2 regions of the Dyella sp. 05T440 genome follow, and region 1 is predicted to be linked to the other one. Evidence: predicted binding sites of a transcription regulator. Region 1 holds the regulator's gene; the other holds the start of a gene.
What was found. The regulator FliA, encoded in region 1, starts transcription of late flagellar genes. The targets are predictions, from matches to a motif close to TAAAGTTTNNCNNNCNNNGGCCGATAA.
Positions count from the first base shown of each region.

Region 2: motA (flagellar motor stator protein MotA) is a predicted target of FliA. The motif match lies at 1,752-1,778, and genes of this name have one in related genera.

Region 1 is NZ_JBFTKN010000011.1:63,021-67,337, reverse strand. It holds gene AC1DE1_RS15195 (chemotaxis protein CheA) at 1-540, opposite strand, end outside; gene AC1DE1_RS15190 (protein phosphatase CheZ) at 544-1,185, opposite strand; gene cheY (chemotaxis response regulator CheY) at 1,182-1,589, opposite strand; gene AC1DE1_RS15180 (RNA polymerase sigma factor FliA) at 1,747-2,520, opposite strand; gene AC1DE1_RS15175 (nucleotide-binding protein) at 2,522-3,463, opposite strand; gene flhF (flagellar biosynthesis protein FlhF) at 3,460-4,317, opposite strand, start outside.
Region 2 is NZ_JBFTKN010000007.1:74,132-78,448, forward strand. It holds gene motB (flagellar motor protein MotB) at 1-843, opposite strand, end outside; gene motA (flagellar motor stator protein MotA) at 840-1,709, opposite strand; gene AC1DE1_RS11175 (cytochrome P460 family protein) at 2,057-2,623, shown strand; gene AC1DE1_RS11180 (hypothetical protein) at 2,723-3,076, opposite strand; gene AC1DE1_RS11185 (alpha/beta fold hydrolase) at 3,301-4,317, shown strand, end outside.

The sequences.
Region 1 (4,317 bases):
AATGCTGCCCGATTCGGCCACCGCCGCGGGCGCACCCGGTGCGCCGCTGCTCCCATAGAGGCTATCGAGCAAGGCCTCGAATTCGGAATCGTCGATCGTGCCGTCGCTCGGCGGCGGCGCTACCGGCGCGGCCACCGGCTTGGGCGCCGGTGCAGCGGCCTTGCCCGGCATCAGGCGTTGCAGCAGGCCAGCGGGCGGCATCGCCATCCCCGTGCCGCCGGCCAGCGCCGCCATCATGTCGTTGAGCAGATCCAACGCTTCAAGCAGCGCATCCATGCGGCTGGCGTCGAGCAGCAACTGCCCGTTGCGCGCCACGTTGAGGAGATCCTCGGCGTGATGGCACAGCTGCACCATCGGCTCGATCGCAAGAAAGCCCGCGCCGCCCTTCACCGTGTGGAACGCGCGGAACACCGCGTTCAACAGTTCGGCGTCGCGCGGCGAGGCCTCCAGCCCGATCAGCTGATCGCCCAGGCGCTGCACCAGTTCCCCGGCTTCCACCAGGAAATCGTCGCGCAACTCGTTGTCGAACGAGGGATCCATCGATCAGAAACCGAATTCGCTCAACAGACGATCCGCCTCATCCTGGCTGGTGACCTTGACCGGGCCGGCGGCGGCTTCACCCGACGCCAGCGCGCCGGTGAGGCTCACGAGTTCCAGCAGCGAGTTCTCCACGCTGCCGATGAAATTCACCACCTTCTTGATGCGCTGACCGGAAAGGTCCTGCCACGACTGCGCGACCACGAAATCGGCGAGGCCATCGCGGCAAGCATGGGCGAACGCCTGCGACTGCGTCGCCAGCACATGCGCAACTTCGCCTTCAGTGGTGCCATCGATCACGGCACCGGCGTTCTCGGCCAGCGCGTCGGCCTGCGGACGCATGCGCTCGACGAAATCGAGCGAGCGATGCGCGGCCTGCGAGCTCATTTCCAGCACGTCTTCCAGGTGCTTGCGTGCATCGGCGACGCTGCCCGGCACGCCTTCCTGCGCGAGGTCGCCGCCGAGGCGGCGCACGGCATCGTGCAGGTCGCGCGCAAGCAGGCCGAGTGCGCGGAACACGCGCTGTTCGCGCTCGCGCACCAGCGCGTCGAGGGCCTTTTCAAAGGCAGCACCATCGGCGCTGTTGAGCAGGTCGTGCAATTCAGGCGGCATGGCTTCGCCAGCCATCAGGGAAACTTGTGCGTTCATGCGGTGGCTCCGCTGGCGGCCAGACGTTCGAAGATCTTGCTCAGCTTTTCCTGCAGGGTCGCGGCGGTGAACGGCTTGACGATGTAGCCGTTCACGCCGGCCTGGGCGGCGGCAATGATCTGGTCGCGGTTGTTCTCGGCGGTCACCATGAGTACCGGCATGCCCTTCAGCGAGGGCTCGGCGCGGATCGCGCGCAACAGGTCGATGCCCGTCATGTTGGGCATGTTCCAGTCGGTCACGACCATGTCGAAGGCGTTGTTGCGCAACATGGTCAGGGCGTTCTCGCCATCGTCGGCCTCCTGGATCAGGCCGTTGCTGAAACCCAGCTCGACCAGCAGGTTGCGAACGATGCGCCGCATGGTGGAGAAGTCGTCCACCACGAGGATCTTCATATTCTTGTCCAAACGCTTTCTCCGCTGCGCGTAGATATGACTTGTGTTGAACAGGGACGAGGGACCAGTTGCGAGGGCGCAACGACCGGACGTCGGGTTGCGAGGGCGCAACGACCGGACGTCGGTTCGACCCTGCACGGCGCAGCGACCGTCCGGACTCACGCCCTTGTTAGTCGCCCCTCGCCCCTTTACGTTTTCCTGCCTTCCTTTCCTGCCCCTCATGCCAACCGCTCATCCGCGCTCGCAAGCGCACGATGGCCTGGCCGTGGATCTGGCACACGCGCGATTCGGTCACGCCGAGCACCGCACCAATCTCCTTGAGGTTCAGTTCTTCCTCGTAGTACAGGGACATCACCAGCTGCTCGCGTTCGGGCAGGCCGCCGATGGCTTCCACCAGGGCCTCGCGCATGCCTTCGTGCTCGACACTGTCCGCCGGGCTCAGGCTGTCGCCATCGGCCACGTCGAACGCCGCGCCACCATCCGCGTCATCCGGTGCGGAAAGGCTGAGCAGGCGTGCACTCGCCGCGTCGGCCAGCACCTGGTGATATTCCTCGGCGCCCATGCCCAGTCGCCGCATCACTTCGGCGTCATCGGCATCAGAACCGGTTTCGATTTCAATCTGACGAACAACCTCCGCCATTTCGCGTACTTTTCGATGCACCGACCGTGGGGTCCAGTCGGTGCGCCGCAATTCGTCGAGCATCGCGCCACGGATGCGGATACCCGCAAACGTTTCGAAGCTCGCATTCTTGCCGGTGGTGAAATTGCGCGCGGCCTCCAGCAAACCGATCATGCCGGCCTGAATCAGGTCGCTCACGTCCACGCTGGGCGGCAATCGACCCATCAGGTGATAGGCGATCCTTCGCACCAAGGGAGCGTGCTGGCGAACCAGTTCGTCGGCACTCTGCCGCGTCAGCTGCAGATATTCGGAAGCCACACTCATGTCACCACCCCGTTGCTACTGCGGCCTGCCTGCTGAAAAAGGCGATGCGATCCAGGCCCAGTCGCTCGGGTTCACCCCATGTATCGACCGCACCCGCCAATTGCTTGAATGCCAATCCCGACCGGCTCGACGGCCACAGGTCCACCACCGCGCTCTGGCGACGGATGGCCTGCTTGAGTCGTTCGTCATGCGGGACATGGCCCATGAATTCCAGCGCCACATCGAGGAAGCGATCGCAAACTCGTGCGAGTTTCTGATGCAGCTGCCTGGCTTCGCCCAGGTTGCGCACCATGTTCGCCACCATGCGGAAGCGGCGCACGCCAAAATCGCGGCTGAGTACCTTGAGCAAGGCATACGCATCGGTGAGCGAAGCTGGTTCGTCGCACACCACCACCACCACGTCATCGGCGGCGGCGGCGAACATCGCCACGTTGTCGGAAAGTCCTGCGGCGGTATCCACCACCAGGTAGTCCGGCGGTGTCACCAGATCGTCAAACGCGCGGATCACCGCCGCGTGCTCGCCCGCCCCCAGCTGCGCCAGTCGACGCGTGCCCGAACCGGCCGGCACCACTTTGAGGCCGTGCGGCGCGGTCATCAGCAGATCCTCGATCGAGCAGACGCCGTCGAGCAGGTGGCCGATATGACGCGTGGGCGTGAGGCCGAGCAGCACGTCGATATTGGCCAGGCTCATGTCCGCATCGAGCAGGATCACCTGGTGACCCTGCACGGCGAGCGCCATGCCCAGGTTCACCGATACCGTGGTCTTGCCCACGCCGCCCTTGCCGCCGGCCACCGCGATGGCGCGGCAACGCTTGCGCGGCGCAGAGCCGCTCAATCCATACGCCTGGTCCTGGACCGGCGCCTGTCGGCTATGTCGTTCGGTCAGCGCACGCAGCATGCTTTCCAACCCCATCGCCTGGTTCATTGCAAAGACACCGCTCATGCACTTGCCACCGCTAGTCCGAAGCGATCCGCCATCACCACGTCATCGGCCGGCGCCGTGCCCTTGAGCACTTGCGCGGCACGGCACACCAGCACCCGCGCATCGGCTGTGGCGATGTCTTCGGGCACGCGCTGTCCATCGGTGACGTAGTCGAGCGCGAGTCGGTGACGGATCAGCACCGACAGCGCGCCGCCGAGGCTCGGGGCCTCGTCGAGTTTGGTGAGAATGCAGGCGTGCGGCTTGACCGGCAGGTAGGCGCGCACCGCTTCGTCCAGCGACGAGGCATGTGCATTCGCCGCCATCACCAGGCAGGCGCGCAGATCGCCGCCGTTGCCCAGCACTTCCAGCTGTTCGGCCAGGCGCGGATCGCCGCCGGCCAGGCCGGCGGTATCCACCAGCACGGTGTGGTGGCCGCGCAGCAATTCCAGTACATGGCGCAGGCTGTCGGCGTCGTAGGCGGGATACACGCGCACGCCGAGCAGGCGGGCGTAATGTTCCAGCTGCGCCGCGGCGCCAATGCGGTAGTGATCGGTGCTGACCAGCGCGACCTGCGATGCGCCATTGCGCATCACCGCGCGCGCGGCGAGCTTGGCGATGGTGGTGGTCTTGCCCACGCCGGTGGGACCGACCAGTGCGGTCACGCCACGGCGCTCCGAATGATCGCGCGGGCTGATCGACAGGCTTCGGCTGAGCACGCCCAGCGGCAGGTAGCGCGCCTGCTCGGCGTTGATCTCGACCGGCAACTCACCGACCAGCTGACGGGCCACATCCGGTTCGATGCCGAGCCGCGTCATTTCGCGCAGCACACGGGCGCGCATCGGCTGACGGCGCTCCAGGTCGTTCCAGATCAGGCT
Region 2 (4,317 bases), on a different contig from region 1:
CATCACGATGATGCTGATGCGACGGTTGATCGGGTCGCCGGGGTTCACGCGATCGAACGGCACCGAGGCGGCCAGCCCGACCACGCGTGCGATTTTTTCTTCGCTGAGGCCGCCGGAGAGCAAGGCGCGCCGCGCCGCGTTGGCGCGATCGGCGGACAACTCCCAGTTGCTGTATTGATGATCGCTACTGTACGGCGCATCGTCGGTGTGACCGGACAGACTGATGCGATTGGGCACGCGATTGATGAAGCCGGCGAGCTCCTGCAGGATCGTCGTGGTGTAGGGCCGCAGTTGCGCGCTGCCCAGGTCGAACATCGGGCGATTCTGCTTGTCCACAATTTGCACGCGCAGACCTTCAGGCGTGATGTCGAGCAGCAACTGATCCTTGAACGGCGCCAGCGCCTGGCTCTTCTCGATCGCCGCCTCCAGCTGCTGCATCAACTCTTCCAGCCGCGCGCGTTCCTGCTTGCGCGCTTCCTTTTCGATTTCCTTGGGATCGACGCTCGCCGCCGCTGCGCCCTGGCGATCCTTGCCTGGCCCATGCGGCAAATCGAGCGCACCACCGGCCTTGATCATGCTGGTGCTGGCGCCGCCCGGCCCCATCTGGCCCGGCGGGGCCATGGTGGCCGTGCCCTGCAGCATGCTTGGGTTCTTGAAGTATTCGGAGATGGCCGCGCGCTGCTCGCGCGTGCCCGCGCCGATCAGCCACATGACCAGAAAGAACGCCATCATCGCGGTGACAAAGTCGGCATAGGCGACCTTCCAGGCGCCACCATGATGGCCATGCCCGTGCCGCTTTTTGCGGCGTATGACGATCAGCGGTGGTTCGCCCTGCTCGCTCACGTGGCCGCCTTGGCGCGCGGCGACTTGAGATGTTCCTCCAGGTCCTGGAAGCGCGGCCGGGTGTTGGTCGCCAGCGACTTGCGCGCAAACTCCACCGCCACCTTGGGGTTGTAGCCGCGCAGATTCGCCAGCAGTGCAATCTTCACGCACTCGAAGGCGCGGCCATCCTCCTGCACCCGGTTTTCCATCGCTGCGCCCAACGGGCCGATGAAGCCGTAGCAGAGCAGGATGCCAAGAAAGGTGCCGACCAGCGCGCCGGCGATATGCATGCCGATGCGCGAGGTGTCGCCATCGAGCTGTCCCATGGTGGTGACGATGCCCAGCACCGCCGCCACGATGCCAAAGCCGGGCAACGCATCGGCGAGCTTGGTCACCGCCAGCGCAGGCGCCATCGCTTCGTGATGATGGGTTTCCAGCTCCACTTCCAGCAATTGTTCGAGCTCATGCGGATTCATGCTGCCGCCCACCATCAGGCGCAGGCAATCGGTGGTGAACTCGATCAAGTGATGCTCGCGCTGCAGGCGCGGATAGGCGGAAAACAGCGGGCTCGCTTGCGGATCCTCGATGTGCTCCTCCACGCCGAGCAAGCCTTCCTTGCGGATCAGGCTGAACAGCTCGTAGAGCATCGACAGCAGATCCACATAGTCCTGCTTGTTGTACTTGGGCCCTTTCAGCAGGCCGCCCACATCACGCAGTGCTGCCTTGACCACCTTGGACGAATTGGCCGAAAGAAACGCACCCAGCGCGCCGCCGCCGATGATCAGCAGCTCATACGGTTGCCATAAGGCAAGGATCTGGCCGTGCGACAGCACAAAGCCACCGAGCACGCACGCGAGCACCACTACTGCACCGACCAGTACCAACATTTTCGCTCCGGGATACGGAGCCAATCACTCCGCGCTCACGTTTTATCGGCGCAGCTCCACGGAAGTTTAGAAAACGCTTTCATCTCATCGCCGCCCATGGGCGGTCTTCACGTCGACTTCCGCCTGCGCGCCCACCATGGCGAAACCTGGGCCACCGCGGATGGCCCTTGTGAAGTCGGCGTCGAGCAGACGCAGGGGCGTTTCGAAGATGAAACATGCTCAGGCCTCGATGCCAGGCATCGACACCTTCGTCTGATGGATTTACGCATCGCGATGATTTGTGATCCTGCCGATGAACTGACGTCCGCAGACCACGCGCGTCCACGACAACCATGCGAGGAGTAGCCATGAAGCGCACAAGCAAGCTCGCCATTGCGACCACCGCCGTCATGCTGGTGGTATTGGGTGGATCGGCCCTGTATGCGCAGGACAAGGCCAAAGCCGGCGTCAGCATCAAAGACAAGTACTCGCTCGTGTCGCCCAGCGGTGTCGCCTTCGCCGACTTCAAGGGCTATGAAGACTGGTCCGTGGTCTCCTCCGCACGTACCGACGAAGTGCTCAAGGTGATCGTCGCCAACCCGATCATGATCCAGGCCTACAAATCGGGCATCCCCGGCAATGGCAAACCCTTCCCCGAGGGTTCCAAGATCGCCAAGCTGCAGTGGAAGTTCAAGAAGAGCACCGAAGCCCCGTTTGCCGTGGACGTGCCAGACGTCTTCACCCAGGCTTTCGTCATCGAGAAAGACAGCAAGCGATTCCCCAAGAGCGCCGGCTGGGGCTATGCGCTGTTCGATTTCGACGCAACCACCAGCACCTTCACAGCCGACCCCACCGGTGTCTCCGATTGCGGCCACACCTGCCACGTAAAAGTGTCCGCCAAGGATCACATCTTCCATCCGTATCAGATGCGTTGAATCGCGTCGGGATCAATAGAACCATGCAGCGCGCGTTGATGCGCGCTGCTGGGGTCACGCCATCGATTCCCCGAGCCTTCCTCAAACGGAAAGCGCCGCTTACGCTCGAAACGACCCACGCAACGATTCGCGCATATATCGGACAAACGACGTTGTCTTGCGCAGCACGGCGCCTAGTGGATCATCAGACACGTAGGCTGTCCGAAAGAACTCCAGCAACGGGTCGCGCGAGATCACCAGCGCGACGATCAACTGCATTTCCAGCAGCGCGAGAAAAACGTCGATGCCAACGGAGTCGATACAGATCGCCGTGGGTACAGCTTCGGGGTGGCATAGGAGGGCCAACACCACGGCGGTAGTCGCCACGCCAATCAGCCATTTCCCTAGATCTTTGCGCCGCCACTCGGCGGCCAGCGCTTCCGGGGTAAACCACAGCGGATCCAGCCAGGCCATATCCCTTCCCTGTTGGCAGCTAAGCGTGAGGCAAACGGCCCCCTCCCAGCGCCAGCATGGAGGCACTCGGCCGGCTACAAAAGGGGGGCCGGGTCGTTTTGTATCCCAATGTATCGACAGGCTTGTCTGGTACACGAACTTTCAATTCCCCCGCGCCTCCACACAGAGCAGACACAGGGACATGGTCTTCTATGTGGGCACACCAACCCGCAGGGAGATGTTTCATGTCGGATCAGATCAACCAGCAGCGCCGGACCTTCCTGGGAGCAACGGCCATGGGACTTGCGATCGCCCCATTCGGCCTCGCGTCGCTCGCCAGTGCGCAGACGGCCAAACCGGCTGACACCACGGTCAAGCACAGCGTCACGGGCGGCCACACATCGTTCAAGCCGCTGAAGCGCGTGAAGGCCGGCGTACTGGATGTGGCCTATGCGGAAGACGGTCCGGCCAACGGCAAGCCCGTGCTGCTCCTGCATGGCTGGCCGTATGACATCTACAGCTTTGTCGATGTGGCGCCCATCCTGGCTGCCGCTGGTTATCGCGTGATCGTTCCCTACCTGCGCGGCTACGGCGACACGCATTTTCTCTCGGCGGACACCAAGCGCAATGGCCAGCAGGCCGCACTCGCCGTCGATGCCATCGCGCTGCTGGATGCGCTCAAGATCGACCAGGCCGTCGTCGCCGGTTTTGACTGGGGCGCCCGCACGGCGGACATCCTGGCTGCGCTGTGGCCGGCGCGCTGCAAGGCGCTGGTATCGGTCAGCGGTTATCTGATCGGCAGCCAGGAACTCAACCGCGCGCCGCTGCCGCCCAAGGCCGAGCTGCAGTGGTGGTATCAGTACTACTTCGCCACCGAGCGCGGCGAGGCCGGCTACGCCAAGTACACGCACGATTTCGCCCGCCTCATCTGGCAACAGGCATCGCCGCAATGGGCGTTCGACGATGCGACTTTCGCGCGCTCGGCCACGGCGTTCGACAATCCCGACCAGGTGGCCGTGGCCATCCACAACTACCGCTGGCGTCTGGGCCTGGCCGAAGGTGAGGCGCAGTATGACGCGGTGGAAAAGAAACTCGCCGCGCTGCCCACCATCGGCGTGCCGACGATCACGCTGGAAGGCGACGCCAACGGCGCACCGCACCCTGACCCGAGCGCGTACGCCAAGAAGTTCACAGGCAAGTACGAGCACCGCCTGGTCACCGGCGGTATCGGCCACAACCTGCCACAGGAAGCACCCGAAGCA